4 regions of the Dehalogenimonas loeffleri genome follow, and region 4 is predicted to be linked to each of the others. Evidence: riboswitches for the same ligand, from Rfam matches in the RefSeq annotation. Region 4 holds a riboswitch; each other region holds the start of a gene.
What was found. A riboswitch is a leader RNA that binds a small molecule or an ion and turns the genes downstream of it on or off. The one in region 4 is predicted to bind molybdenum cofactor.

Region 1: linked by a shared signal. The riboswitch ahead of V8247_RS05675 (molybdopterin-binding protein) and the one ahead of V8247_RS00940 (substrate-binding domain-containing protein) in region 4 are both predicted to bind molybdenum cofactor.
Region 2: linked by a shared signal. The riboswitch ahead of moaA (GTP 3',8-cyclase MoaA) and the one ahead of V8247_RS00940 (substrate-binding domain-containing protein) in region 4 are both predicted to bind molybdenum cofactor.
Region 3: linked by a shared signal. The riboswitch ahead of V8247_RS04705 (4Fe-4S dicluster domain-containing protein) and the one ahead of V8247_RS00940 (substrate-binding domain-containing protein) in region 4 are both predicted to bind molybdenum cofactor.

The regions. Positions count from the first base shown of each region.
Region 1 covers NZ_CP146612.1:1,087,782-1,095,550, reverse strand. Annotated here, with positions in the region: gene V8247_RS05685 (YebC/PmpR family DNA-binding transcriptional regulator) at 1-733, opposite strand, end outside; gene V8247_RS05680 (DHA2 family efflux MFS transporter permease subunit) at 847-2,406, shown strand; gene V8247_RS05675 (molybdopterin-binding protein) at 2,436-2,642, opposite strand; molybdenum cofactor riboswitch at 3,123-3,259, opposite strand; gene pdxS (pyridoxal 5'-phosphate synthase lyase subunit PdxS) at 3,327-4,220, opposite strand; gene V8247_RS05665 (DUF1385 domain-containing protein) at 4,315-5,262, opposite strand; gene rpmE (50S ribosomal protein L31) at 5,364-5,573, opposite strand; gene rpmA (50S ribosomal protein L27) at 5,580-5,834, opposite strand; gene rplU (50S ribosomal protein L21) at 5,852-6,172, opposite strand; gene uppS (polyprenyl diphosphate synthase) at 6,295-7,014, shown strand; gene V8247_RS05640 (phosphatidate cytidylyltransferase) at 7,011-7,769, shown strand, end outside.
Region 2 covers NZ_CP146612.1:1,656,672-1,664,440, reverse strand. Annotated here, with positions in the region: gene V8247_RS08565 (type II glyceraldehyde-3-phosphate dehydrogenase) at 1-874, shown strand, start outside; gene V8247_RS08560 (MOSC domain-containing protein) at 890-1,333, opposite strand; gene moaC (cyclic pyranopterin monophosphate synthase MoaC) at 1,326-1,805, opposite strand; gene moaA (GTP 3',8-cyclase MoaA) at 1,811-2,800, opposite strand; molybdenum cofactor riboswitch at 2,826-2,946, opposite strand; gene V8247_RS08545 (leucyl aminopeptidase) at 3,013-4,512, opposite strand; gene V8247_RS08540 (ATP-binding protein) at 4,525-5,115, opposite strand; gene V8247_RS08535 (AMP-binding protein) at 5,190-6,698, opposite strand; gene V8247_RS08530 (TrpB-like pyridoxal phosphate-dependent enzyme) at 7,180-7,769, shown strand, end outside.
Region 3 covers NZ_CP146612.1:897,543-905,311, forward strand. Annotated here, with positions in the region: gene mnmA (tRNA 2-thiouridine(34) synthase MnmA) at 1-675, opposite strand, end outside; gene V8247_RS04695 (nickel-dependent hydrogenase large subunit) at 847-2,418, opposite strand; gene V8247_RS04700 (hydrogenase small subunit) at 2,453-3,502, opposite strand; gene V8247_RS04705 (4Fe-4S dicluster domain-containing protein) at 3,504-4,301, opposite strand; molybdenum cofactor riboswitch at 4,553-4,695, opposite strand; gene V8247_RS04710 (PIG-L family deacetylase) at 4,848-5,717, opposite strand; gene V8247_RS04715 (acetyl-CoA carboxylase biotin carboxylase subunit) at 5,745-7,163, opposite strand; gene V8247_RS04720 (formate dehydrogenase accessory protein FdhE) at 7,313-7,769, opposite strand, start outside.
Region 4 covers NZ_CP146612.1:204,499-212,267, forward strand. Annotated here, with positions in the region: gene V8247_RS00915 (DUF5305 family protein) at 1-522, shown strand, start outside; gene prfA (peptide chain release factor 1) at 622-1,692, shown strand; gene prmC (peptide chain release factor N(5)-glutamine methyltransferase) at 1,689-2,513, shown strand; gene V8247_RS00930 (electron transfer flavoprotein subunit beta/FixA family protein) at 2,654-3,445, shown strand; gene V8247_RS00935 (electron transfer flavoprotein subunit alpha/FixB family protein) at 3,456-4,427, shown strand; molybdenum cofactor riboswitch at 4,472-4,615, shown strand; gene V8247_RS00940 (substrate-binding domain-containing protein) at 4,692-5,618, shown strand; gene V8247_RS00945 (ABC transporter permease) at 5,627-6,343, shown strand; gene V8247_RS00950 (ABC transporter ATP-binding protein) at 6,348-7,439, shown strand; gene fusA (elongation factor G) at 7,508-7,769, opposite strand, start outside.

The DNA.
Region 1 (7,769 bases), 880 kb from region 4:
CCAGGGCCTCGGGAGAGAAATCAGCGTTGGAATAGACATTTTGCACGTCATCCAATTCTTCCATGGCTGTCAATAGCTTGAGCACCTGCATGGCAGTATCATCGTCCAACTCTATCTGGGTTTTCGGCTGCATGTCCAGGCCGGAATTTTCAATGGTCAGGCCTTTAGCCTCAATCGCCTGCCGGACGGCTTCCAACTGATCAGGTGCGGTAATAATTTCTAAATATTCTTCATCGGGTTTAACGTCTTCAGCCCCGGCATCAATGACTTCAAGGGTCAATTCATCAATATCCTGTCCGGCAGCCGGAACAGTTATGGTGCCTTTGGAATCAAAAATCCAGGCGACACAGCCGGCTTCGCCCATGGCGCCGCCGCTCTTGGTAAAAAGATGACGCACTTCCTGAATAGCCCGGTTACGGTTGTCTGATACCGCGTGAACCAGCACCGCCACACCACCCGGTCCGTAGCCCTCCAGGGTGAGTTCCAATAAGGTTTCGCCCTCAAGCTGTCCACTGCCTTTTTTAATCGCCCGGTCAATATTGTCGGAGGGCATGCGCGCGTCTTTGGCTTTTTGAACCGCCAGACGCAGTCTGGCATTCATATCAGGGTCCGGCCCGCCTTCTTTGGAGGCCAGGATGATTTCGCGGGAGAGTTTGGTGAAGAGTTGCCCGCGCTTGGCATCAGCCGCGCCTTTCTGGTGTTTTATGGTAGCCCATTTTGAATGTCCAGACATAGCTTACTCCTCGCGGGTTGTTTTCTACGTCCGCTATTCTAACATTTTAAACTGAAACCGAGAAGCTGGAACGTTTTGACAGTCTGGGGAAGCCCCTATAGAATTGGACTTCCATGATGAACCTGAAATCCACCGGCACCACACCAGCCCAATATAGTAAATGGCTGGTGCTGGCGGTACTTTCAGCAGCGCTGTTCATGATAAACCTGGATGTCACCATTGTGAACATCGCCCTGCCGGACATCATGGAACGACTGCCGGCCTCACTGGCGGACGCCGAGTGGGTGCTCAACGCCTATGTGCTGGTATTCGCAATACTGTTGATTACCATGGGCCGGCTGGGGGATATTTTTGGCCGCAAACGGCTTTTCACCGGCGGCCTGCTGGTATTCACCGTTTCTTCCCTCCTGTGCGGTCTGGCGCCAAATATCGGCTGGTTGATAGCCGGACGGATAGCCCAGGCAGCCGGCGGTGCGGCTATGATGCCGGCGACCCTCTCTATCCTGAACATTACCTTTCAAAGCGGTCAGCGGGGCCTGGCCATGGGCATCTGGGGAGCCTCGGCTGGCGCGGCGGCCGCACTGGGCCCGATCATCGGCGGCCTGCTGGTGGGGACACTGGGTTGGCAATGGGTGTTTCTGATAAATATCCCGCTGGGTATCGCGGCACTGGTGGCTGCGTTTAAAATAGTACCCGAATCATGTGACCCCAACGCCACTCGGAGGATTGATTTTCCGGGTATCATCGCCGCCACCATCGCATTAGGTGCCATTAGCTTTGCACTGATTGAGGGGCAAGCACTGGGGTGGACTTCGGTAGTGACGCTGGGATTATTCGGTGCCGGCATCATCGCGGCGGCGGCATTTTTGGTAATTGAAGCGAAAGCCCGCACACCCCTGATACCCCTGGTGTTTTTCCGCAACATCTCCTTTACCGCTGGCAACATTCTGGGATTAATTGTTATGTTCTGCCTGGTAGGCTTGATATTTCTTTCAGTGATGTATCTTCAGGCGATCAGGGATTTCTCCCCGATGGATGCTGGGCTGGTGGTGCTACCGCTATCATTAGCCTTAATGATTATTTCGCCGGTGGCCGGACGATTGGCAGACCGCCTGCAGATGCGTTTTCTGATGTCTGCCGGCATGGTAATGGTGGCACTGGCCTTCTCACTGTTGGCGCAAATAAACCCGGAGGTCCCCGCCGCAATGATGGCCTGGCCGCTGGGATTAGCCGGTTTGGGTTTGGGTTTGGTCATGGCCCCCCTCTCATCGGTGGTAATGGCCTCCGCTCCGCTGGCCCGTTCCGGAACGGCTTCCGGGATTCTGACCACCATGCGCCAGGTTGGTGCCACGCTGGGGATTACCGTGCTGGGGGCAGTGCTTCAATTCAACATGGTCAACAACCTGAGGATCTTTTTTGAAGGTATCCCTTTTATGCCGCAAACGGCCAAGGACGCCATTTTGAAGGGCGTGAGCGAAGGCGGAATGGCTGGAGCGGTCACCTCGGACGCTCCGGAATTTTTAAAAACGCTGATCAGTCAGGTGATGACGGAGCAGTTCTCTCTGGCGTTAAGTTCCGCCATGACGGTAGCCATGTGGGTTTGCATCGCCGGAGCGGCGGCGGCGTTATTTATCAATTATCACCCGAGGCGCACCACAACGGCAGCAGCTTAAGCCAGCCACCATAATCAAAACCGCCGACGTTAAAGTTCCTTAGCAACCATTACTTCGGTTGATTTGATAATGGTAGTTACCGTATCACCGACTTTGAGATTCATTGATTCAACGGAAGCGAGGGAAATTAAACTGACAATTTCCATCCCGCCGGCTTCAACAACGACTTCAGCCATCACCGTGCCTAATTTAACGTTTTTAATCGTGCCTTTGAATTGATTTCGAGCGCTGATCATAATAATCCTCCCGCCAAGTTTCATATGTCACTATTATACACCATAGTATATGATTTTGAACCGGCTGCGATTGAAATTGTTATTCCAGAGGGCTGAAGAGTGGGGAGCGGAACGAGCGTGAATTTGCTCCAGCAGAAATCCTGATGTCTTACTTATCCCGAGGCATGCCGGTGCCTTGAATAATAGAGTTCCCTGCTGATAATTGACTGTAAACAAGTTAAATTCCCAACCTGACAAGTCAGTGTTGGCAGCTGATTACCTCTGCTACAACCGATGTCCGCCGGGAGGGTACTCGGCATAATCGGGAGACTTGCGGTAACCGTCTGCAATCGCCCTGTTCCGCTCCCTGAAATAAACCTCCGCGCATTATTTCTTGCGCCGCACAGAGGCAACTCTCCGGCATATCAGGAAAGGTCTCAAATGAAACCAATGAAAACAAAAGGAGACACCTACGAAATAGGCATCTCCACACACGAATAGATTCTTTTCATCGGCTCTCCTTTCCAAATACGGGAGGCACCGGCGTTTCCACCTGTACCCTTGGAACCTTTCGGTTCACCGGTCACGGAACCATGACTTGCGCGGTAGGTTACCGCAACTCGAAGAGTTGCCGCCTTTCCGGCGGAAGTTAGTAGATTCTAAACCAAATACTAATAGCTGTCAACGAATGGGGGAAGGAACGGCCTACCAGCCCCTTTTGGCCATCAGCTGGTCGACAGGTATCTGGCCGATTTCCAAACCGTGCATCGCCTCACCCAGGTTTTCTGAAACTTCGGCGATGATAGCCGCATCCTGATAGTGAGTAGTGGCTTTAACCACGGCTTTGGCACGCTTGGACGGGTCCGCCGATTTAAAAATACCGGAGCCGACAAAAACACCCTCAGCTCCGAGTTGCATCATAAGCGCTGCATCAGCCGGGGTTGCAATACCGCCGGCGGCAAAGTTCACGACCGGCAGCTTGCCGGTTTGATGCAACTGCTGAACTAATTCAAATGGTGCATTAAGCTCCTTGGCCAGCGCCGTCAGCTCCTCAGGCGGTGCCGCTACCACTCGCCGAATTCCAGCCTGGACCGCGCGCATATGGCGGACAGCTTCAACTACGTTGCCGGTGCCCGGTTCACCCTTGGTACGAATCATAGCGGCACCTTCGCCGATACGGCGTAATGCCTCTCCAAGTTCGCGACAACCGCAAACAAACGGCACCGTAAAGTCTTTTTTCCACACATGGAACGATTCGTCGGCCGGAGTCAGTACTTCGGATTCATCTATGAAATCCACACCCATGGACTCCAGCACCCGGGCCTCCACAAAATGACCGATACGGCACTTGGCCATGACCGGAATGGTGACCGCTTCCATAATTTGTTTAATGATGGTGGGGTCAGCCATGCGGGCGACCCCGCCGGCCGCCCGGATATCAGAGGGTACGCGCTCCAAAGCCATTACGGCACAAGCACCGGCGTCTTCGGCTATCCTGGCTTGCTCCGGGGTAGTCACATCCATAATGACCCCACCCTTAAGCATTTGCGCCAGGCCGCTTTTTACTTTAAATGTTCCGGTAGTAATTTCTTTTTCCATATCTATGGCCCTTCTTTATCGGTTAGTTTTGGTAAGCTATAATTCTACTATTTTCATAGTATTTATGACAATTTAGGCGGCAAGGTGATGCCCTTCAAGTCAACGGTTCGTCCCCTTGCGGTGCATCATCCGCTGCTGTCTCAACAGGGGTTGGATAAAGTTCTGCGGCCAGAGCTGGATCGTCATCAACCAAAGCACGTTTCAGAGCCGCAATGCCGACCTCCAATTGAGCCAGTTCCGGCTGGCGGGTGGTCATGGACTGTAGCCACATCCCGGGCCGCGTCAGGAAGCGCACCACAGCGTTACCGCCATGACCCGCCGCAAAACGGGTGAACTCATAGCTCAAAGCGGCAATAACCGGCAACAATAAGATTCGGGAAGACACCATCAGCCAGAGCTCCGGCTTACCCAGAAGGCTGAAAACAGCAATGGCGATAACCATCACCGCCAGCAGAAAGCTGGTACCGCAACGAGTATGGGCGGTGGAGAAATCTCGCACCAGCGTTGGCTCCAGCTTAACCCCGTGCTCAAAGGCATTGATTGTCTGATGTTCAGCGCCATGATAGGCAAATACCCGGCGAATATCGGCCATCCGTCCGATAAGTTTCAAATAAATGACGAATAACAGCAACCTGATCAAGCCTTCAACGATATTAAATAGAATAGCCGATTCCAGCCATTGGTCAAATATCCGGGTGACAAACAACGGTGTTAAAAAGAAAATGGCGATTGAGACCACGGTTGATACCCCGACCAGTCCCCACATCATCCAGGGCGAAATTTCTTCAGATTCTTCTTCCAGCGCAACGTCAGCAGAATGCATCAGCGCCTGAATGCCCAGCACCATCGCCTCCAACAGGACAACAATCCCCCGCACAAACGGCAGCTGCCGCAATTTGCCGGTATATATTTTAGGGAGCCGCCTGGACTCTACGACAATGTCACCCTTGGGGCGACGCACCGCAGAAACCAGGGATTTCCGGCCGCGAATCATTACGCCTTCAATAATCGCCTGGCCGCCGTAATAAAATTTTTGTGCCATAATTTACCTAAACTTAAAACACCCTAACAAAGAAGAATAACTGATAACAAAAAGGGGCGGCTTAAAACCGCCCCTTTTTTATTGACCCGTAAAGGGATTATTTACTTATCCTTGAGGCCGTAGCGCTGTTTGAAACGATCAACGCGACCGGCAGTATCCACCATGCGGCGCTCACCGGTATAAAACGGATGACACTTGTTGCAAAGCTCTACTTTGATCTCCGGCTTGGTGGAACCGAGAGTAAAAGCGTTGCCGCAAGAGCAGGTCACCTTGGCTTCCGGGAAATATTTGGGATGCAGTTTTTCTTTCATAATCAGTTAACCAGTCTGAACGCTGGCCATCCTCCTGTTATTGCTGGTAGGTTTGTAGGCCACCACACCGTCAGCTAAAGCAAACAGAGTGTGATCCCGACCGACACCGACGTTTTCGCCGGGTTTAATCGGGGTGCCGCGCTGGCGGACCAGAATGGTACCGGCCAAAACTTTTTCACCGGCATAGCGCTTAACGCCCAGCATCTTGGGTTTTGAATCTCTACCATTACGGCTTGAACCGCCGCCTTTTTTATGAGCCATTTAAAAATTCTCCTTAATTACTTCGCCGGGGCGACGATACTCTCAACCTTGAGCCGGGTAAAAAGAGCCCTACCGCCGGTGCGGGTATGCGCCCGGGTCTTGTTCTTGTAACGCAGACCGCGAACCTTCTCCCCCATACCGTTACCTTCAGCTTTGGCAACCACTTTGGCACCTTCAACCGTAGGTTTACCGGTGGTGATGGCTTCACCGTCAGAAAAAAGTAAAACTCTTTCAAATTCAACGGTACCGCCGGCCTCAACATCAAGGCGGTCAACATCAAAGACCTGACCTTCAGTTACCTTATACTGCTTACCACCAGATTCAACTATTGCGTAAATGACACACCTCCAGAATTAAACAACTTGCCATTATATCAATCCGGATATTTCCATGCAAGTGGAGGGACAGCGGGGCGAAGCCTTGCCCCAACCGCCCAATAAGCCTAAAATAGCTGCATATAATGAACCAAAACAGCAACCGGTCTTTTACCCCGCCCCGCCATGTGGCCATTATCATGGACGGCAACGGCCGTTGGGCGGTTAATAAAGGCCTTGAGCGGCTGGCAGGCCATCAGGCCGGCTTAAAAAATATCCCGGAGGTCATCAATTATCTGACCGACGCCGGGGTCGCCTATATCACCTTATTCAGCTTTTCCACCGAAAACTGGAAAAGGCCGGCCGCAGAAGTCAGCGGTCTACTAAAGCTCCTGGCAGAGGCGCTGGAGGAAACCACCCGGAAACTAGATGAACACAACGTGGTTATCCGCCACCTCGGACGGCTGGACCGATTACCCCCGGGCTTGAAACACGGTATCAACCGGGTAGTGGAAAAAACCCACCAAAATACCGGGGCGGTGGCTGGTTTTGCCTTTGACTACGGCGGCCGAACCGAAATTATTGAAGCCGGCCGTAAGGCTATCCGGCAAGGCATCAAACCCGATGACCTGGATGAGACAACATTCGGCCGTCTGCTGGATTCCGCCGGCATGCCGGACGTGGACCTGGTCATCCGCACCGGGGGCGAACAGCGCCTGTCCAATTTTCTGTTATGGCAATCGGCATATGCCGAGCTGTATTTCACCGATACTCTGTGGCCGGACTTCAATGACCAGGAAATAGAAAAAGCGCTGACCGATTACGCCGGACGGCAGCGGCGTTTCGGGGGGCTGCAACCGCAATGAAGAAACGGGTTATTTCCGGCTGTGTCCTGGCGCTGCTGGCGCTGGCGCTGATCTGGCTTGACGAACCCCTGCCCTGGCTGACAGCCGGAGTCATCTTCTGGGGCGTGATGGCCCTCCGCGAATTTAATCAGGTTGTCGGCCTGACCAAAGCCAAACCGTTTGCGGTCATCGGCACTGTGGGCACCGTGCTATTTATTATCAGCCCGCATTTTGACAACGGCCTGGAACCGTTATTAGCCGCTTTCGTCGCCGGGTCTTTACTTTACCTGCTTAAACCCGGCGACCGTTCGCAAGCATTCATCCGCTGGGCCTGGACGCTGGCCGGGGTCATCTATATCGGCTGGCTGTTGTCATTTATTGTCGCGCTGCGCGGGCTGGACGGCGGCAGGGAATGGGTTTTCTTTGCCCTGGGTGTAACCGCCGCTTCAGATACATTTGCCTACTTCATCGGCCGGGTCTTTGGCAAACACAAAATGGCGCCGTCCATCAGCCCGAACAAAAGCTGGGAGGGTGCGGTCGGTGGTGCTGTATGTGCCGTCATCATGGCCTTAATTCTCAAAGCGGTGTTTGACCTGCCGGCCAGCTATTTGGAACTCGGACTGCTCGGCCTGGCGGCCAGCGCGGTCGGTCAGGCTGGCGATCTGGTAGAATCGTTGTTCAAACGCAACATGGCCATCAAGGACTCCGGCAACAGTATCCCCGGCCACGGCGGTTTTATGGATCGGATGGACTCGGTGGTCTTCGCCGCCGTGCTG
Region 2 (7,769 bases), 320 kb from region 4:
TAAGGGAGTCGGAGCTCAACTAAAAAGTGTGTACGAAACTGCCGGGGTAAAAGCGATTTTTCAGGGTGCGGAAAAACACGAAGTCGCCGGGATGTCTTTTGTCGCCCAGGTTAATTACGCTGAGGCTTTGAACCGGCAATTCGCCCGGGTGGTGTCGTGTAATACCACGGCTTTATGCCGCGTTATGAACACCTTCCACCGGCGGGGCTGGATTAAGCGCGCCAGAGTCATGATTTTACGGCGGGGTACTGACCCCTGGGAAAGCCACCGTGACGGCATGATCAACACTGTGATTCCAGAAACAAAAGTGCCCAGCCACCAGGGGCCGGACGCGCGCACCGTAATAAAGGGATTGGATATTACTACCATGGCGGGTGCCGGACCATTTAATTTAAGTCATATGCATTATGCCATGGTGGAAACAAACCACCAGATCAGCTTGAAGGAACTTCGCCACGCTTTGTGGGAGGAACCACGTCTGGCTTTCGTCAGATCCAGCGACGGTATTGTGGCCATGAATTCGGTAATTGAACTCATGCGGGATTTACGCCGCCCCCGAAATGATATGTGGGAAGTTGGCATTTGGGAGGACGCTTTGGCTGCCGATGAACGGGAAGCCTACCTGGTGTTTCAGGTGCATAATGAAGCGGTCACCATACCGGAAAATATTGATGCCATTCGGGCGATGACCGGCATTGAAACCGATGGTGCGAAATCAATTGAAAAGACCAATCTGGCCATGGGAATTGTAAAAAGCTTTCTGCCCACAACCATCCCAGAGGCGGCGGTTCATGCGGCTATTGGTGAAGCGCTTAAAGCCGAACGGGCGGAGTTCCGTGATGAAGGGTACAAAGGGGCTGAAGAGCCGTTTTAGGTTTGGTTGGGCGTCTCAGGCCGTTACGACATCAATGGTGTCGCCGGCGGCCACGTCGCCGCCGCTGATAATACGGGCGAAGACGCCTTCCAGCGGCATGACGCACATTCCTACCTGGCGATAAATCTGGCAATGTTGGTGGCATTCCTTGCCTATCTGCGTAATTTCCATTTCCACGCCCTGACTGGTCTTCAGACGTGTCCCGATGGGCAGCGTCATTAGTATTTCAAGTCCATCAGTCGTCAGATTTTCTGCAAAATCACCAGGGGTTAACGTCAATCCCTTGGCGCGCATCTTGTTGATGCTGGAATTATCCAGCAGGCTTATCTGTCGGTGCCAACCCTGAGTGGCATGGGCATCGCCTTGAAGGCCGTAATCTGTTTCTAAAACACCGCAACCGATATCCTTCTTCTTGGTGCCCTTTTTTACGCTGGCGCATACCGCGATAATCTTACCCATCAACACTTCTCCTGTAGGTGCCGCTTTTGCCGCCTTCTTTCATTTCCAGGCGGGTTTGTTCAATGGTCATGCCCTTGTCTACTGCTTTACACATGTCATAAATTGTTAGTGCAGCCACGGAAGCACCCGTCAAGGCTTCCATTTCTACTCCGGTCTGCCCGGTAGTTCTGACTTCCGTCATGATCTTGATGGTAGTCTCGCCCTGATATTCAAAATCAACGGTGACTGAGGTGATTAGCAAAGGGTGACATAACGGGATTAATTCCGGCGTTTGTTTAACCGCCATGATACCGGCGATACGCGCCGTGGCCAGGACGTCACCTTTTTTTATCTGGTTCTCCCTGATCAGACGCAGCGTTTCCGGCTTCATACGGATAAAAGAGACGGCCGTTGCCCGCCGGTTGGTGACGGCCTTGGCGGTCACGTCCACCATATGAGCCTGACCGTTTTCGTTCACGTGTGATAATTCCATCAGCATCAGCCCCCGATCTGCCTCATCTGCCGGCCGCCCACCGCCATTTCCTCCAGATTGTGCCGTTCCGGTTTCGCCATGACGGCTTGAAGCAGCAGGTCTTTGATATCCTGCTCGGTACCGCCCCTGCGTATAACGTTTTTTAAGTCTAATTCAGTATCATTCAACAAGCAAGGGCGCAATTTGCCGTCGGCAGTCAGCCGTAATCGGTTGCATTGTCCGCAAAAACGATGGCTGATAGGCCGGATAAACCCGATAGTCCCCTGGCCGGATCCGAAACTGTAATAGTTCGCCGGCCCGGCGCCGCTGATACAGCATGCCCAGAGTTGTCCATTTTCGGCTTCAATCCTATCCTTGATTTCCGCGACCGATAGAACCTTGGAATTGTCAGAACCCTCAAACGGCATATATTCAATAAAACGTACATGCCAGCCTTCATATTTGGCTTTTTGGGCGAAACTCGTTATCTCGTCGTCGTTAATGCCCGGCATGACCACCATGTTAACCTTGATGGGGGACAACCCGACGCGATGGGCCTCTTCAATTCCTTCAAACACCCGGTCCAGTTGTTCACCACCGGTTATCCGGGCGAATCTGTCCGGTAAAAGAGAATCCAGAGATACATTGATGCGTTTCAAGCCGGCCTTTTTCAGGTCAGCCGCCTGGGTTTTGAGCAGCGTGCCGTTGGTTGTCAGTGAAACATCATCAATATTAGGTATGACTGTTAAAAGTTTAATCAAATTGGACAGCGCCGGACGGACCAGAGGTTCGCCCCCGGTCAACCGGATGTGCCTGACTCCCATACTTGCGGCTACGCGGGTCACGGCAGCAATTTCTTCGTAAGAAAGTATGTCGTTGTGAGACAGATGATCCAGTCCGCCGTCGGAACAATATACGCAACGCAGGTTGCAGCGGTCAGTCACCGAAATTCGGAGATAATTAATGCGCCGGTTATAGGCATCTAAAGTGCCGGTAATGCAACTGGCTTCAGTCACGACTAAAAAAGCCTCCAAAAGAGGCGGCTGAATATTCCGCCCTTCTTTCCAAATACGGGAGGTGCCGCCGTTTCCAACGACGCCCTAAAGGTCGTCGGCCATGCCGTTTGGGATTAGGCCTAACGACTCGAAGGGAAACTAGATATATTCTATCACCCGGTACTAGTACCCGGCAAATACGATTATTTTCCCGCTTGAATCAATTTAAAATTTTAGACTGGGATCAGCATTTCCGCCAGATTAACCAGTGTCGCTACCGGCACGCCGCTGCTGCCTTTGGTCAAGTGGCCTTTTTCCTTATCCCCCCAGGCGGTACCGGCGATATCCAGGTGAACCCATGGTGTCTGGGGATTGATGAACTCTGACAGAAACAGTCCGGCGGTAATGGTGCCGGCAGGGCGGCCGCCGACATTTTTAATATCGGCATAATCACTCTTGTATTGGTCGCGATATTCATCCCAGCCCGGCAACTGCCAGACGCGTTCGCCGGCGCTTTCACCGGCTTTAATCACTTTTTGCAACAGGGCTTCGTTATTAGTCACCGCTGCGGAAGCCTGAGTACCCAGAGCAATAATTACCGCTCCGGTCAGCGTAGCCACGTCAATCAGGGCTTTCGGATTTTCCCGATCAACAAACGTCAAAGCATCGGCCAAAATCAATCGTCCCTCAGCGTCGGTTGAAATAACTTCAACCGTTTTGCCGCTGTACATCTTGAGCACGTCGCCGGGCTTGAAGGCCCCGCCGTCCGGCATATTTTCGGTAGCAGGTACTGCGGCGATAACGTTCAACGGCAATTTCAAGCGGCCGATGGCACTCATGGCGCCGATTACCGATGCGCCGCCGCTCATATCAAATTTCATCTCCTCCATTTTTTCGGACGGCTTGATGGATATGCCGCCGCTGTCAAAGGTCAGGCCTTTACCTACCAAACCGAGGTCCCAATCGTTTGCAGTACGTCCTTTGTAACGGATGACAATCAGTTTCGGTGGATTAACGGCTGATGACCCGCTGGATACCCCCAGCAGTCCGCCCATGCCCATCTTGACCATATCGGCTCGTTCCAGGACTTCAACTTTTAGACCCGGAATGCTGGTTAGTTTCAGTGCGGCCTCTGCCATATGCGCGGGAGTCATATGGTTTGAAGGTTCATTGGCCATGTCACGGGCCATGACGATTCCATCAGCCACCGCTTGTCCTTTCTTCAGCCCCTGTTCAAAAGCTTCAGCGGTGAAATCTCCGGCACCGATAACCCCCACCGATTTTAGCTGGCCGTATTCCGGTTCTTTGGTCTGATGCCGGGTAAACCGGTATGTCCCCAATAAAGCCCCCTGAGCGATTGCCGAACCGGTCTGTTCGCCGGTCATACCGGTTTTCGGCAGGGCGATAACCAGTTCATAGCCATGAGCGCGTTGTACGGCACGGCAAGCATCTGCAACAGCCGAGCGTAAACGCGCCAGTGTGAGAATGTCCTGTTTACCCAACCCCAGTACGATGAATTTACCAGTACCGGTAGGAGCCAGACCATGAATCGTGGTCAGTTCACCGAGTGTTCCCTTAATTTCCTTCTTTTGCCGCAGTCGTTGAATTAGTTGAACCAGTGACTTGTCCCAGTTTGTTGCTTCGCTGTCGTCCGTGGTAATTTCAAAAACCCCCACGATAACTGCATCCGCTTGAATCTGTTCAAATTCGGTGGTAATTAGTTTGATGTCCATGAAGCCTCACTTTTATTTAATGGCGATGTCGCCGGCGATTTTGGTAATAAGTTCCGGGAGATCCGTGACCGGCGTCACGGTGTAATCGGGTTCTACCGGCGGTTCAAAATCCTCTTCCAGCATTTGATATACTTCCCAATCCGCATCGGAGATACACTCACCCTGTGCCCGGCGATCCATGATGCGTTCCCTGGCAATTTCTCTGGGTGTATCCAGATATATAATGATGATTCGGGCCCTGGTTTCTGCCGCCATTTGATACAGCGGACGACGGTATTTCCGGTTCAGATTTGTTGCGTCAATTAAAACGTTGTTATTTGAGTCCAGCAATTCGCGGGCAGCGGTGTGAATGGCTCTGAAAACCCGGGTATGCTCCCGCTGGGTGTAAGTGGGCTTTTTCAACAGAGTTTTGCGGATAAAATCACTTTGCAACACAGTTGCCGGAATCTTCCGAATCAGTCTGTCAACAAAATAGCTTTTTCCGCTGCCGGGCAAGCCGACCATGACGAATAATACCGGTTTTTCAGAGGCGGAATTAGGAAACAGCCGGACCGCCCGTCTAACTTTTTCAAGGTCGCGTTTTACCAGTGGATTGATAACCATTGATTAATTATACGCTGTTCTGTTGAATGTTAGAAAACCTTGCCCGACGGATAAAAGGACGGCCATGTTTGAAGTTAGTCCAGCAGACCGAAAGCGGCCAGATGGCCGTTGGAATGCCGTGGAATGTCGGTGACAAACAAAACCTTCTTGGGGCACTTGTAATTGGCTAGTCTGTCCAGACAATATTTTTTAACCTGTTGTTCAGTAATGTCGGCACCGGGGCGTAATTTTATCACGGCCAATACCACTTCACCGCGCATGCCGTCAGGATCCGGGATACCGGCGGCGGCGGCCTCGGCAATATCAGGGTGGGTATTCAATACGTCAACAATATCGGAAAAATAAATATTCTGACCTTTGGTGATGAGCATCGGTTTTTTTACGCCGGTGATATATAGTTCGCCATGTTCATCCTTAACCCCGATATCGTCGGTGAACAACCAGCCATCCCGGATATATCGGGCAGTCTCTTCCGGAAGATTGTGGTACGCCCGCATGACAGGCCCCTTGATAATCACTTCTCCAGGTTCGCCTGCAGCAACCTCCCGGCCGTCAGTATCAACCACTCTGACACTAAAACCCGGTATTGCAGTGCCGACACCGCCGCTGCGACCGGACCGGCTGACATCCTGACAGGTAACGTGGGTGGTGGATTCGGTTAACCCGTAATATTGGATCAAATACTTACCGGTTAGTTCTTCAAAATCTTTGATCACGCTGACGGGGATCGGGGCGCCGGCGCTGCCGCAAAATCTCAGTGTACTGACATCATATTTCAAGCCGTTGATTTTCAGATGATTCACAATCATGGCATGAATAAATGGTACCCCATGGAACATGGTGGCTCGTTCTCGTTCAATAGCGCATAAAACAGCATCAATGGAGATACCGCCGATCATAACTATGGAACTACCGGCGCTTAAACAGGCCATCATGATAATGGCGATACCCATCGTATGATGCAACGGCAAGGCGAACAGAATGGCAACATCCGCTTCCGTCTGCCTGAACCCGGCGGCTGAGCCGGCGGCGGCATCTATCAGGGCTTGATGGGTGACTTCCACGCCGTGAGGCCTTAACGTCGGCCCGGATGTATAAGCAATATGGGCCAGTTCAAGCTGGGTCTTAACGTCCGGGGCACTGTCAGATCTGGACACCAGCGAGCCGTAAGCTATATACCCTTCAATATCGGCCGGAGAGGAGCAGACGATATGCCGGAGAAAATCATACCTGGCCAGCTCAGGCTGAAGGTTTTTAAGTATCGCCGGTTCCGCAAACAGCCAGGCCGGACGGCAATCGTTAAATACTGCCCGTATTTCCAATTCCTTGTATTTGGTGTCCAGTGGAACGGCGACTGCTCCGGCTTTAATAATACCGAAATAAACAATCGGAAAATCCGGGGAGTTTTCCATCAGCAGTGCTATCCGTTCTCCAGGCGTGACGCCGGCTTCCACCAGTTTTTGCGCCAACCCGTTGGAAAAACGGTCTAGATCAGAAAATGAAAGTGTTCTCTGTCCCATCTTGAAGGCGGTTCTATCTTTATGCTGGCATGCTGCGTCAGCAAGAAAAGCTGTTAAATTCATGAAAGTCCTCGAAGAGTGTGTTGTCCAGCAGTCTATCAAATCAGGCATGCCTTGCCAAATAGCTTAATTATAATGTAGCCGTACACCTGGTGTCTTGACAAGAATGTAATATTGGATTATATTGCCAGCAACTGAATATTCACACAGGCCGTGAATGAGAGTAGTAACTCCCGAGGCCGGGCACAGAGAGCCGGATCAGGTGGAAGCCGGTGCCAGAGGCAGGTGAGTGAATGGACTCAGGAGCCGCTGTCCGATGGCCGTTGAAAACGGCAGGTAGGCGCAGCCGTTGGGGAAACGTTAAAGTCCCGGGCAGTTTCCGGTGTAAAATATCGGCAAGTGCCCAGTGAGATGAGCTGTTACAGCTTAATAAGGGTGGTACCGCGGAGCCTTCTGCCCCTTGAAAAAGGGAGAGGGCTTTTTCTTTTGTCCAAAATTGCCGATCGGAAGAAAGTCAAAACACAATCAAGAAGGAGGAATTATCGTGGAACACACCAAGTATCTGCTAACTGAAAAGGAAATGCCGACCAGTTGGTACAACATCCAGGCTGATCTGCCCAAGCCTTTGGCTCCGGCTATTCACCCGGGCACAATGCAGCCGCTGGGGCCGGCGGATCTGGCTCCGTTATTTCCAATGGAACTGATCATGCAGGAGGTCTCTCAGGAGCGCTATATTGATATCCCGGGCGAGGTCATTGATATTTACAAGGCTTGGAGGCCGACCACACTATATCGCGCCCGTGCCCTGGAAAAGGCTCTGGATACACCCGCCAAAATATTTTACAAGTATGAAGGTTCCAGCCCGGCCGGCAGCCATAAGCCCAATACCGCCGTGCCCCAGGCTTTCTACAACAAAAAAGAGGGTATTAAGCGGTTAACCACCGAAACCGGTGCCGGACAATGGGGCAGTTCCATGGCCTTTGCCTGCTGTCAGTTTGACATTGAGCTTAAAGTTTATATGGTTAAGGTCAGTTATCAACAAAAGCCGTACCGGCGCATGATGATGGAAACGTGGGGAGCCCAATGTGTGCCCAGCCCCAGCCCGGACACCAATTCCGGTCGCGCAGCCCTGGC
Region 3 (7,769 bases), 690 kb from region 4:
AATGGGACCTGATTCTGCCTCATCACACATCAGTTGCCGGTATCCGCCGGCGATGAAATTCTGACTCTCTTCTTTTTCCGAAACCGGCAGCGTCAGCCGGGCAGCCAGTTGTCGTACTTCTTCCTTGGTCAGCTCACCCAGAGGAAAACGGACAATTTCCAGCTGTTCCTGAGACAACCTTGATAGAAAATATGATTGATCCTTGGCATGATTCAAGGCGCGCAGCAGCCGGTGTCGCCCGGATAGCGTTTCCCGGTCGGTTCGGGCGTAGTGGCCGGTTACGACGAAGTCAAAATCCAGGCCGGAATTCCTCGCTTTGTCCAGCAAAGCGCCCAACTTGATGCGCTGGTTACAATACACACACGGATTTGGTGTGCGGCCGGCGTGGTACTCAGCTTTGAAATGATCCAGTACCATGGCCTGGTATTCAGCTTTGAGATCAAAGACACGAAGTTCAATACCCAGTGCTGTCGCAACTGCCTGAGCATCCCGTACATCCTCGGCTTCACCCGGGCCGTAACAGCCGTGCTTATGACCGGCGGGGACTACGGATTCATCGCCGCCGTAAATGGTCATGATGATTCCAGTGACTTGATGTCCTTGTTCTTGCATCAGGGCAGCGGCAACTGCCGAATCAACGCCACCGGAGAGGGCGGCTAATATCTTACCGGCCATCAGAAAACCAGAAATTTATAAAATATTTTATCATTTGATTGTTATTAATAGAAGCATATAGAAAAATGAATTAAGCCGCAAACTCAGGGGCGATAAATCTTCGCCTCAAATGGAACCCGCCTCCGGTTAAGGAGGCGGGTGGATGCCTGTGTAGGTGTCAGAGTTGAAAAACTAGCAGATCTGGAACCGGCCTTTTTCGTGGCCTTTGGGGCTGACAACGTGGACGGCACAGGCCAGACAGGGGTCAAAAGCCCTTACGATGCGGACGACTTCAAATGGATTTGCCTCGTCCTTGACCTTGGCTCCGATAAGGGATTGTTCCAGAGCGCCGGGTTGGTCATTGTTATCCCGCGGCGAGCAGTTCCAGGTGGAGGGAACCACGCATTGGTAACGCTCAATCTTCTGGTCCTTGATGCTGATCCAGTGACCGAGGGCGCCGCGTGGGGCTTCCCAGAGACCCATGCCCTGGGCGGAATCGGGGATTTCGGTTTTAACGTTAACCGGTTCGCCGGGCTTGAGTTCATCCAGCCATTTATCCATGGCGTCGGCAACCATTTTACATTCCAAAGCTCGGGCGGCGTGTCGGCCCAGAGTGCTGAATAAGGCGGCTGGCGGGGCACCGAAATGGGCCAGGGTGTCATTAACCAGTTTCTGGGCTGTGGTGTCCCCGGCAAGATAAGCCACAAGAACGCGAGCCAATGGGCCGACTTCATAAACATTCCCATCATAACGGGGTGCTTTGAGCCAGGTATAGGCTCCGGATTTGTTGGGGTCATCAACAGTATCGGTGTCACCCGGGTAGCCCGAACCGCTGGAGAACCAGCCATATTTTACGTCTTCGGTTATTTTGCGGGGATCAAAAATACCCGCATTCAGTCCGGAGGCAATACCCTGGGGCAGGAAACGTTGGCGCTTGGCCAGGTCTTTTTCTTTACCATCAAGGTCAAAAACGCCATACGACAGGACATTGCCGCAGCCGAAACCCTGTTCAAAGTGATCAGAATAAGCCTCGGCAACCGCGATGACATCGGGGATATAGACTTCATCAGTGAATTTGCGCAGCTTGGTCAGTTTGGCGCGGAAGGCGGCGACATTGTCCTCAGTGGGTCCCTGAGTCGCTCCGCCGGCTACCAGAGCCGGGCTGTGGGGGATACGTCCGGAGAAAATCGCACTCATTTCGTGGGCGATACGCCGCATATTCAGCGCTTCAACGTAGTCCTGAACTGCTTTGACATTTATCGCCTTGGACAGCCGATAATCACCCTCATAACGCGGCCAGAAAGGCCCGAGCATGGAATTGTCACCAGCAGCCAAAGCCCGTCCGATAAATTGCTGAACCTTGGTCAACCCGGGATCGTTGCCGCTATAATCGGCAACGGCGGTAACATCAACATAATCCAGCGCGGCTAAGTGGTAGAAATGCAGGATATGAGATTGAATGTAGTTGGCGCCTTGGATCAGGTTGCGGATGATACGCCCGTTATCGGGAATCTTGTCGTCTACGCCCAGGGCGCTGTCAAGATTAAGGACGGCAGTCATCCCATGGGAGGTAGGGCAGACGCCGCAGATACGCTGGGTGTAATGCTGGGCATCGGTAGGATTGTGGCCTTTAAGAAAAATCTCAAAGCCGCGGAACATTGTTCCGGTGGAATGGGCGTCTTTGACAACGCCGTCCTCTACAACCACCTCAATCTTGAGATGGCCTTCGATTCGGGAAATCGGATCTATTACAATTTTAGCCATGTGTGTTTAGTTCTCCCTCTTCTTCCTCAAGATATCAGTGACCGGCATTGCCGGATTTATTTTTTGTAACGGCGAGGACTCCCATTGTTGCCAGAGTGGCACCGGCCAGACCCAAGGCAGCTTTATCGCCAATCTTGTCTTCAGTAATGTCCATCGGTTCGTGGATAGGTCCAAGTCCGGACGGGAAAGCCATCTCGGCACAGCCGATGCAGGGGGCCCCGGCTTCAATACACCAGCGGGTTTTATTATTCCACAACCGGTCATTGCAGTCGGCGTGGCAGATCGGGCCCTTACAACCCAGTTTGAACAGACAATCTGGATCACCGAATTTCTCTGCAAACTTGCCGGCGTCAAACTGACCTCGGCGCGGGCACTGGTCATGGATGAGCTTACTGTAAATAGTCTTGGGCCGCAGATCTTCATCTACTTCAACTGATTCAGGCCCGTCCATAAGCACCTGGGCCAGCGGCACCACCAACCAATCCGGGTGCGGCGGACAGCCAGTAATATTGATGACAGGGGTTGTGATGCCTTTTTGCTTGTAGAATTCGGCCACGCCCACAACTTCCCCGGGATTGGGAGGAGATGCGGAGATGCCGCCGGATGAAGCGCAGGTGCCGAGAGCAATGGTGGCGATGGCTTTTTTACCTAAGCGTTCAATGGTTTCGGTCATCGGGATGCCGTGGCCATCCTTTTCGCCAACTTCACAATAAATACCGCCGTCTTTCAGCGGAATGCCGCCTTCCACGATAAGGGCGAAAGGACCGGTTTCGGTGTCGTACAGGGCTTGCATGGCCAGGTCGCCCTGGGCGGCCATGACGGTATTGTGGAAACGCAGGCTGACATGGCTACCGGTGACAACCTCGGAGAGCAACAGGTCTTGAATGGTGACAGGGAAACCGTTGAGTGCGGATACGGAACAACCGTTACAGCCAGATCCCTGAAACCAGATAACCGGTACTTCATTCAAGCCGGCGGCAAAAAGTCGTTCAAATTCCGGATTCTTAAAGAGTGAAAGGCCTAAGGCCGCGGTAGAGCCGGCACAGAGTCCAACAAAGTTACGACGAGTCAGTTGTGTTGTCATTTTAACCTCGGTCCTCCTGGCTGGGTTGTTGGAGTGCTTCTGCCTTGAATTTAGCTTCCCGGCGGGTGCGGAAGAGATAGGTGCCGGTCAGGAACAAGGCGATGGCGGATATTTCAAGAGGAATCTTGCTGAGAAACTCCCTGGTCAACGGGGGGTAGAGTTCCTTTTCAACTTCAATGAAGCCGATTTCCTCTGGGGCGACCGAACTGATGTACATCACTGCGGTACCGCCGGCTTCATGTTCGCCGTAAATATGGTCGTAATATTTGTCAGGTTCGTTTTGAATTCGCTCATGCGCCAGCGCAATCATATCGGCGCGTTCTCCAAAGCGGATAGCTTTGGTCGGGCAGACATCAAAGCACACCGGATTTTCACCAACGGCCAGTTTACGGTCATTGCAGAAGATGCACTTGGAAATCTTGGGCCAGGGTTCATCCCATTCAAATTTAGGAATGTCAAAAGGGCAGGCGTTTTGGCAATAACGACAGCCGATACACTTGCCTTCCTCCCAGACGACGGCGCCGTTGGGTTCTTTGTGCAGAGCGCCTACCGGACAGACTGAGGCACAGGCCGGACTGAAACAGTGGAGACAGCGTTTGCTGACGCCGATGACCTGTGTCCGGTCATAATAGGGTACCTGATGCGCCTGTAAAACCACATAGTGATAAGCGTCAAGTTCCGGAGCGTCGTCCGTACCGGCGAACCGTTTGTCCTTAAGTTCGTAGAACTTGTGACATTCAACCTCGCATAACCGGCACAGGATGCACTTGGTAGTGTCAATGAGCATACCTACGGGCATATTGTAACTCCTTTCCCGGGTTTGTATTTAAGAAATTATTTCATCACGGAAATGACCATCAAAGCCCTGAGTTGGTCAATATGCGGTATTTCAATTCTGGATGAAGGTTGAAGGGAGAAGTTAACATAAATGTGAATCTTGTGATGCAAAGATTGATGCATTGAGCTGTGTCGCGGTTAAAGTTAGAAAGCAATAATATCATGGTTAATTATTAACTTTGGGGAGTTTTTACCCACACAACGGACCCGCACCAACGAATGTATGCAATCTCCTTTCCATAATGGGAGGCACCGCGATTTCTCAGCGTCACCTTTGAGGTAGTTACACTACCTGCCGGTCAACCGACCGTAGCAAATAACGCCCCAGGCCGGGAGACTCGAAGAATTACACTTTAATAATCGGAGCGATTTTAACACCGGTCATTAATAGTGTCAATAAGAATAGCGGACCAGAGGTTGGTATCAAGCGGGGTTCAGCCCCGATTGAGGTTAATAAAATCACCCCCCAGACCCCTGCGAAAGTGTCAAAGAAGCCAGACAATAGCCTCTAAACTCGGGGTGGCAAGTCTTGAAAAAGATCATTTTCCGTTTTGCCACCGCTTTGTTGGGGAAACGCCAGGCTAAAAACATCGTTGGCACCGCTGAATCTTTCCAAGAGGTTTGATACAGTGCGGCGTAGAGACCCCCCTTGCATCTGACTTTGGTGGCAAATGGAGGCTGCGTGACGAATCCGCAAAGAGCGCCTATCCAGCTTAATTACGGTTGTGGCGGGCAGCGTCTGATTGACGATGGTTGTCAGGTCAATGTCATGATTTCTTCCGAAACGCTTTGGGTCTTGCCCAAACAATGGTAAAAACCTGATGATTAACTTAAGTAAACGGTGCGGCATTACATTGTAATACAGTTTTTGTGGGCTGAAGGACTGACCGCAATGGGGGAATTGGCCGGCATCTCCGGCCGCGTGAAAGGCGGCGGTGGCAGCCTGATGGACCGCAACATGATCAGGATGACCATAATCACCGCGTGGATCATGGGTCAGCACGACCTGCGGTTTGACCTCACGAATGATTTTCACAATTCTGGCAGTGACGTCTGCTAACGGTGCCCTGAACAGGGATTCAGGATTTTGATTATCCGGGCTACCCGGCATACCTGAGTCGCGATAGCCGAGATAAAATACTTTTGCCAGCCCTAAAGCTTTTGCGGCACATTCAAGTTCCGACTGTCTTAAATCACGGATTGAAGGGAAGCCATTCAGGTATTTAGCCTCTACCGTACCTGATTCCCCTCCGGTGGCACAGACATAATATACACTGACGCCATTTTGGACGTAAAGCGCCAGCGTGGCGCCAGGCCCAAAACTTTCATCATCGGGGTGAGCGCCAACGAATAATAATCTCTTGGGGGTAGTGGTCATAATTCCTGTTCATAAGGAAACTGTTGGTCAGGATAATTCCTCAAATATGCGGCTCATACGAATCTGAGCAGGTTTGTCGCGCTCCTTCACCTTCTGCATATCCGCCAGCAGACTGACTTCACGGGCGATAAAGTCGGTATCCAGGTCGCCTGAAACGAAGCGGGGATTTTCCATAATCGCCTTGTGCAGTGTCAGATTAGTATCCACACCGACGATGATATATTCACTGAGCGCCCGACGCATTCGTTTGATTGCTTCATTACGATCAATGCCCCATGCCACGAGCTTGCTGATCATGGGGTGATAGCAGTCGGGAATATCATAGCCCTGGTGAACTCCGGAATCCACCCGGATACCAACGCCGCCGGGAGAACGGTACCCGGAAATCTTGCCCGGTGAGGGCATGAAGTTGCGCAATGGGTCCTCGGCGTTGACCCGGCACTCGATAGCCCATCCATAGTGTTTGATATCCTCTTGTTTGACGGATAAGTCCAAACCGGTAGCAATATTGATCTGTTCTTTAACCAGGTCAATCCCGGTGGTCATTTCGGTAACAGCGTGTTCTACCTGAATGCGGGCATTGACTTCCAGAAAATAGTAGCGCCCTTCCGAGAAAATAAACTCAATGGTTCCAGCACCCACATAACCGATACTCCGGGCCAGGTTGACGGCAGCCGTCCCCATTTGCTCGCGTAACTCAACGGACAATGCGGTGGAGGGTGCTTCCTCAATCACCTTGGAATGGAACCGCTGAATGGAGCATTCACGTTCACCCAGATGCACTACGTTACCCTTGGTATCTGCGAGGATCTGAAATTCAATATGCCGGGGTTTTTCAATGTATTTTTCAATATAAACGCTGGAGACCCCGAAGTATTTTTTTGCCATTTCCGGGGAAGAACTCAGCGCGCGCTGCAGGTCATTATCGTTGCGGGCGATGACCATGCCGATTCCGCCACCGCCGCCGGCCGGTTTGACGATCAGCGGGTAGCCGATATCGCCCAATTCGTCCTGAAGAACGGAAAAGTCAGCCGGGCATTCGCCGGTCCCCGGAATGACCGGTACTCCCGCCTTAACGGCCTCTTCCCGGGCGGTAATCTTGTTTCCGGTCAGTTCAAGGACACTCGCCGGAGGTCCGATGAAGACAATCCCGGCCTTTTCACATGCCCTGGAAAAGGCGGGGTTTTCAGATAGAAAGCCATAGCCGGGATGAATTGCCTCGGCACCGCTGGCTTTGGCAATCTCAATAATCTTATCCATATTGAGATAGGATAATGTGGCGGGGGCAGGGCCGAGTAAAAAGGCCTCGTCGGCGTAGCAAGTGAAAAAAGCATCTTTATCAGCCTCGGAATATACAGCAACGGTATTAATGCCCAGTTCGCGGCAGGCACGCATGACGCGTACCGCTATTTCACCGCGATTAGCTACAAGGATTTTGCTGATCATAAGCGGGTGTCTCCCTGAATGATTGTTCAGCTTATATTAACACAAACGGCGGGGTGTATTAAATAGAACCAACCAGCCCAGTCAGACAAAACAGCGGGAACTCAAATTAAAAGTTCCCGCTGTTAGGATTAGTTTGTTGAATGAATGGATCAGGCTGCCCGGCTATACCCTTCTTTGGTGGCTGCCATATCGATGTTTGCGGTTATGATGTCTTCAGCGGCTGGGACTGATTCACGCTGCAATTTACGTTCGTCTGTAGTTTTCAAGTATGATTTGCAGGTATCACAGACTTCGGCCATATGGGCCTTGTCATCACCTAAAGTCATTTGTCTGATTTCAACCCGCTCAGGGTTCTCGCACACCGGGCATTTATGGCGGGGATAGGGCCATTGACTACGGCACAGGCCGCAATAAAGCTTCCGGTAACCCTTTTCATCGTGTATAACCCCGTAACGGGCCGGTGAACCACAGAAAGGGCAGACACCCTTGGTCCACGGGACTTCCCGATTTATGAAAACCGGAAAATAAGATTCGGCGGCATGTTCATAAAAAGGTACCAGCAGATTGTGTAGAAAGAAAGCAATGGTTTCGGCATTGTAGCCACTG
Region 4 (7,769 bases):
AACATCAGTGCCGATTCTGAATACGGCCCCATTAATGAGTCTTTTACCGCCACTTTGAAGACCGCTGTTTCCGGCGGAGTGCTCAATTGGGGCGAGACACTGATAAATACTCAGGACGGAACAATTCAAACCACTGAGGTGCAGGACAGTTATTTTATCGCTGAATGGACATCGCTTTTAGTCGCCGATGCCCGTATCCTGTTCCTTTGGCTCAGCATTATTTCCCTAGTACTTGCCGCTCCGTTGGTCTTCTTCTATTTTAAGCACCGTCCTCCCGGCCTGCCGGAAGCCGACAAAGAAGCTCGGCAAGCTAAACGCCGCTTTAAGGGCATGTTGACTGAAGTTTCTTCCCTTCCGGCTATCAGAGAGTCCGATGTCATTGTCAGTATCCAATGCCTTGAAGATCTGGTCAATATTGCTAATGAGATGGGCAAGACCGTGTTGTACCATCAGGACCACCGCTGTCATTCTTATCAGGTATTGGATGATTTCACCCGCTATGAATATCAAACTCTGTGTTAGCTGTTGTTGAATAAGCCCTGGCAAGTCCCCCTCTCCCGGAAGTTGATATTTATCCCCCCTAGATGAGAAGCCCCCCGCCCCATGCTATAATGTGAGCTTATGCTAGACCAACTTGAAAACATTGAAAGACGTTACCAGGAAATAGAAGAAGCCATTGCCGACCCTTCGGTCGGTGCGGACATTGCCCAGCTTACCAAACTCACCAAAGAGCGTTCCTCCATGGAAAGGCTCGTTGAGCTTTACCGCAAGTATAAAAGCGTCGCCCAGGCACTGCAGGACACGGAACAGTTGATTGAAACCGAGTCTGATGAAGAAATGCGGGATATGGCCAAAGAGGAACAGCGCAGCCTCAAAGCGCAACTGGAAACCCTGCACGAAGACATGAAACTGGAACTGCTGCCCAAAGACCCGAACGCTGAACGCAACATCATCATTGAAATCCGGGCGGGCACCGGCGGCGATGAGGCCAAACTGTTTGCCGGCGATCTGTTCCGGATGTACACCCGCTACGCTGAGATGAAAGGCTGGAAAGTGGAAATCATTGACCTGACTGAACAGTCAGGCGGCACCTTTAAAGAAGCCGTCATTGAAATTGACGGCGAAGAAGTGTATTCCCGGCTCAAATATGAAAGCGGCGTCCACCGGGTACAACGCGTACCGGTAACTGAAGCCGCCGGCCGCATCCACACTTCCACTGCAACGGTAGCCGTCATGCCGGTGGCGGAAGACATTGAGGTGGATATCAAACCAGAGGATTTAAGGATTGATATCTACCATTCCGGCGGCGCCGGCGGACAAAACGTCAACAAGGTAGCCACGGCGGTGCGCATGACCCATCTGGCCAGCGGCATCGTGGTTGCCTGCCAGGAAGAGCGCTCCCAGCTCAAAAACCGCCAGAAGGCCATGTCGGTACTCAAAGCCCGTCTGCTGGCCATGGAACAGGAAAAGCAGGATAAGGAAATGACTGACAACCGGCGGGCTCAGGTGGGATCAGCGGACCGCTCGGAGAAAATCCGTACCTATAACTATCCGCAAGACCGCCTGACCGACCACCGCATCGGCCTGTCCGTCCACAACCTGCCCAAGATTATGGAAGGGTATCTGGACGATGTCATTGATGCACTGGCCACCGATGAACAGGCCCGGCTCCTCCAGTCCGCCGGGCTATGAACCTCGGCGGATTACTGAAAGAAGCCGCCCGGCAACTGACCGGCCCCGCAGCCGACCTGGAAGCCGAAGTATTACTTCGTTACCTGACCGGTTTGTCCCGGGCTGAACTTTTTTCCAGACGCCATCAGCCGACCGACAGCCGCACCGCCGCCGCCTATGATGAACTCATCAAACGCCTCAAAAGCGGCGAACCATTGCAATACATCACCGGGCATATGGAGTTTTACGGTCTGGACTTTGAGGTCAGCCCCGCGGTGCTGATACCCCGGCCGGAAACCGAGTTGCTGGTGGAACAAGCCCTGGCCGTCGCTACAGATTATCCGGCACCGGTCATTGCCGATATCGGCTGCGGCTCCGGCGCGGTCGCGGTGGCGCTGGCTAAAAACCTGCCCAAAGCCACCGTCGTGGCTACTGATATATCGTCTGCAGTACTGGCGCTGGCCGGCCGCAACGCCGACCTTCACGAATGCCATAATATTGAATTTGTGGAAAGCGACCTGTTGGCCAGTATAATCACCCGTAACTTTGACATCATCTGCGCCAATTTGCCTTACGTTCCGGTTGACGAGGCCAAAGACAACCGGTTTGAACCGCAACTGGCGCTGGCCGGCGGCCCGGACGGGCTGGACATCATCCGCCGGTTGGTCAGCCAGGTAGCCGCCCTCAGCCGCAAACCAGGCTGGCTGATGCTGGAATTCGGCACCGGCCAGGCAGACGCGGTCAAAGGCATCCTCAGCCAATCCCTGCCGGGAAGCCGGACCGACATTATCCACGACTTCATTCCGCTGGAACGCCTTTCAGTCACCCGGATCAACGGCTGAATCTGAGGCTTAACCCCTCGGTGACCTCCCTCAATAATCAAACTGTGGCGCCTGCCCGGCAGTATTTGACCCGATACCCGTCGCGGTGTTAAATTAGTAATTCATTGACCAATCGTTCAATAATAACCTCGGAGGCAATTTTGGATATCATCGTTCTGGTAAAACAGATTCCTGACCCGGAAATCCCCCCGGCCGGCTTTAAGATTGACCCCGTCGCCAAAAAAGTGGTGCCCCCGGCCAATGTAGCCCCGGTCATTGACCCCTATTCCGAACACGCTCTGGAAGCAGCGCTTAAACTCAAGGACGTCAACCCCGGCAGCCGCATCAAAGCCGTCAGTCTGGGCAGCGGCCTGAATAAGGATCTGATTAAGAAAACCCTGGCATTGGGCGCCGATGAGCTTATTCTGGTAGATGACCCGCAGTTTACCGACATGGACTGCGCCGGTCTTGCCGCAGCCCTGAGTCTGGCGGTCAGGAAAACAGGTAGCTTTGATATCATTCTGACCGGCCGTCAGGCGTCCGACTGGGATAATGGCCAGGCGGGGCTGTTGCTGGCCGGTGAACTGGATCTGCCGGTGGTCAGCCGTGTTCGTAAGATTGAATTGACCGGCGGCAAACTACGCGTGGAAAAGGTCACCACCGCCGGGTACGATGTGATTGAGTCGCCGTTGCCGGCCCTGGTCACCGTCTCCAGTGAAATCGGCAAGCTGCGGCTGCCTAATATCAAAAACGTGCTGGCGGCCAAGAAGAAGGAACCACTGTACTGGAAGGCCGCGGACATCGGGGCTGCTACCGGCGCCGCCGGCCGGGTCAAACTGCTCCGGCTCTATCAACCGGCCCGGGATTCCAAATGTGAAGCCATCCCCGGCGACACTCCGGAAGAACAGGGCGTTAACCTGGCGCTCAAACTGCGCGAACTGAAACTGGTCTAAGAGGATAATAATGAGCGAGAACAAAGGTATTTTAATCATCACTACCGCCGCTGACGGTAAAACTGCCGCCTCAGCCGCGGAACTGTTCGGTGCTGCTTCGTCGGCAGCACCTGCCGGGGCGGTCAATGCCGCCGTCATCGGTACCGGGACCGCGGCGGCGGCCCTTGAAACCGGCACCTTCGGCGTCAGCCGGGCTTTTGCCATTGAAACCGCAGAACGCCTGCCGGGTACGGTTATCAACGCCGTCATCAGCGCCGTCAGCGCGTTGAAACCATACCTCATAATCATGGCCGAGGACGACCTGGGCCGGGACCTGGCGCCGATGCTGGCATCGGCGTTACAAACTGCCGCGGTGACCGATGTCGTCAGTCTGAAAAACGAGAACGGCCAAACGGTCATTACCCGCCCGGTGTACGGCGGCAACGCTCTGGCAGATTATGTCATTGAAACCGAGCCTCAAATCATCACCATCCGTCCCAAAGCCTTTGAACCGGCGGCAGCCGGCAACGGTCAAACACCCGAAATAACCGAATTGTCTTTACCGGCTGATGAATGCAGTGTTTGCCTGGTGGAGCGCTTTGAAGTCAAACAGGAAGGGCTGCGTATTGAAGACGCTAAAATCGTTATCGGCGGCGGTCGCGGTCTCGGCGGACCGGAGGGTTTTGCCCAGCTCAAGGAATTAGCAGACCTGGTCGGCGGCAGCGTCGGTGCCTCCCGGCCGCCCTGTGACCAGGATTGGTGGCCGGAAAGCGCCCAGATTGGCATTACCGGCAAAGTCATCGCCCCTGACCTGTATATCGCCATAGGCATTTCCGGCTCATCTCAGCATCTGTCCGGCGTCGCCGGTGCTAAAACAACCGTGGCCATCAACAAGGACCCGGAGGCGAACATCTTTAATTCGGCAACCTACGGCATTGTCGCTGACTGGAAAAAGGTCTTACCGGCGCTGACCGTCAAGGTCAGGGAGCTGACCGGGAATTAACCCGGTTGACGGTATTAGTACCATGTGCTAATATGCTGCCATAATTGAATATTGATCTCTGAATTCCTGGAACCTAAATCTTTTTAAGACATGGTGCCGGGAACGGCGGGTGGATTGACCACCCCAAGGGTCGCCTCGGAAACGGGGCGGTCTCCCGTGATTTGGAAAGGAGAGTAGCCATGACTGGGGTATTGTCTGGCCGCGCACCTCCTTAAAAAAGAGGTGTTTTTGTTTCTACGGAAATATTATTGTTGAAGGAACTTAATGATGAAAAGGTTTTGGCTAAAATTATCAACGGTGTTGTTTGCGGCGATGCTGGTCGCAATCAGCACAGTCGGTTGCGGAACTGGTAACCCCGACCCTACCATTCAGCCCACGGCAACTACTGATGAAGGGTTATCCATTCTGGATCCCTCCATCCGGTTGCGCATCGCCACCACAACCAGTCTTTATGATACCGGCTTGTGGTCATTACTGGAGCCCATGTTTGAAGACAAGTACGGAGTTGAGGTTGATGTTCTCTATGCCGGTACCGGTATTTCTATTGAATACGGTAAACGCGGTGATGTTGATCTGATCGCCGTTCACGACAAGACCAGAGAACTGGCGTTTATCGCTGACGGCTACGGTCTCGAGCGTTCGGCCTTCGCCTCGAACTATTTTGTCATCGTCGGCCCGGCTAATGACCCTTTAGGGTTGAAAGGCCTGTCGCCTGAGGCTGCCTTCCAGAAACTGGCTGAATCAGGAAGCACCAAATTCATCTCCCGTGGTGATGATTCCGGGACCCATGCCAAGGAAAAGGCTATCTGGGCTGCCGCCGGATTCAACTATGCCGATATTCGGCAAGCCGGCGATTGGTATGTGGAGGCTGGTCGCGGTATGGGCCCCACTTTGTTGATGGCCAGTGAACTTCAGGGATACACTATATCAGACATGGGAACGTTCCTAGCCTACAAAGGCAACACCGGTCTGGCTGCGATTGTCGACACCGGTTCCATTCTTCTTAATGTCTATTCCGCCATTCCGGTAAATCCTGATAAAGTTGTGGGAGTCAGGAATGCCGAGGCGGCACAGATTATGGCTGAATGGTTGATGTCCAAGGAAATTCAGGATATTATCGGACAATACGGGGTTAAAGATTACGGAGCACCCCTCTTTAAACCCACCTACGGTATCGAACCGACTGAATAAGGAAAATTGTGGAAGCTATTTGGCTGGGTCTGCAAAAAGCGCTTGAGCTTATTTTCTCACTTGACTCTGAAGTGATTGAGATCGCCTGGAGGTCGCTGAGTATTTCAGCGACCTCCAGCCTCATCGCGGCTATGGTAGCTCTGCCGCTGGGGGCATTGATATTTCACAATACCTTCCCTGGTAAATCCCTGCTGATCAGCTTCATCAACACGCTTTTCAGCCTGCCGACAGTACTGGTAGGTCTTCTGGTTTTCTTGTTTTTTTCCCGGACCGGACCGTTGGGTGAAATGGGGCTGTTGTTCACCCCCACCATCATGATTATCGGTCAGGCATTATTGGTAACACCGCTTATGCTCGGTCTGGTAATTTCCGCTCATTCAGGTATTGACCGACAGGCCCGGGAAACGGCGGTAACGCTGGGTGCCAGCGGGCTGCAAATGGGTATTCTGATGGTTAAAGAAGCGCGGTTCGCCATATTTACCGCCTTCATTCTGGGTTTCGGCCGCGCTATTTCCGAGGTCGGCCTGGCACTGATGATCGGCGGCAATATCAGCGGTTATACCCGCGTGCTGACCACGGCCATCTCGCTGGAAACTGGACGCGGTGATATTGAGTTGTCAATCGCGCTTGGTATAATATTACTGGTGATTGCACTGATTATTAATTTTACTCTGGGCTGGATGCAACAGCATGAGACCAAATATAAAGTCAGACGGATAGAATAAGCCGATGCCGATTATTGAAACCAGCGGGTTAACCCAATCCTACAACGAAACCACGGTCCTGCGAGATGTTGACCTTAAAGTTGAACCCGGCGAAACACTCGGCATCATCGGCCCTTCAGGAGCTGGTAAGAGTACGCTGATCCGACTGCTGGATCTGCTGGAAATCCCATCATCCGGCAGCATCAGCATTTTCAACCAGACAGTGAATAATAAAACAGATCGCCTGCCGTTGCGCCGGCGTATGGCATTCGTACATCAAAAGCCGCTGGTCTTTACCACCAGTGTTTTTGACAATGTTGCTCAGCCGTTGCGCTGGCGCGGCATAAAAAAGGACGTCATCAAGGCGCAGGTGCATGAGGCTTTAGCTCTTGTTAAGATGGACGCTTATATCAACCGTCACGCTAAAACGCTGTCCGGCGGTGAAACTCAGCGTGTTGCACTGGCAAGGGCACTGGTCACCCGCCCGGAATTATTATTTCTGGACGAACCTACGGCCAATCTTGACCCCCAGTCCACCGTCATGGTTGAAGAACTCATTTCCAGCGTGATCCAGGCGCGGAATCTGACCGTGGTCATGACTACGCATGACCTGGCTCAGGGGCAGCGGCTGGCCGACCGCATTGGTGTGCTGGTAGCCGGAAAACTACTGCAACTGGGCCAGGCCCAGGAGATATTCATGGCGCCGGCCTGCCGCGCCGTGGCCGAATTCATCGGGGTGGAAAACATCCTCAGCGGCACAGTCACCGCCGCAGACAACGGACTGTTCACCGTGGCCGCCGCCGGCCGGGCCATCCAGGCAGTCGGTGATTTCAAACCTGGTGATACTGTTGACCTCTTCATCCGGCCGGAAGATATCGTTATCTCGGTCACGGACGATAAAACCAGCGCCCGCAATCATTTTGCCGGCACCATCACCCGCCTCAGTCTGGTCAGCCCGCTGGTGCGGCTGGAGTTAGATGCCGACGGCCTGACTCTGATGGCGGTGGTCACCCAGCAGGCGGCTGCCGACCTGGAACTGGTCATCGGCAAGCTGGTTTTCGCCAGTTTGAAGGCCACGGCCATTCACGCCGCCCGAGGCGTCTGCCTTATTAAATAAACGGGGAGGACTCTCGCCCTCCCCGCCGGTTTTTTGTACTATGCCCGGCCGTCTGCGGCCGATTATGCTCAGTGGACGGTTTGCGCCGCCGCCACTTCCGCCGCCCGCTCTTCCACCAGCTTTTGGGTCAGGTGGGCCGGAACCTGCGCGTAATGGTCAAAGGTCATGGTAAAACGCCCCTGCCCGTGGGTCAGGCTTTTTAAATCCACCGCATAGCGCTGAACTTCGGCCAGCGGCGCCATAGCGTCAATAGTCGTCAATTCGCCGTCAGGATTCATCCCCTGCACGTGCGCGCGCTTGGTGTTAAGATCACCGATGATATCACCGACA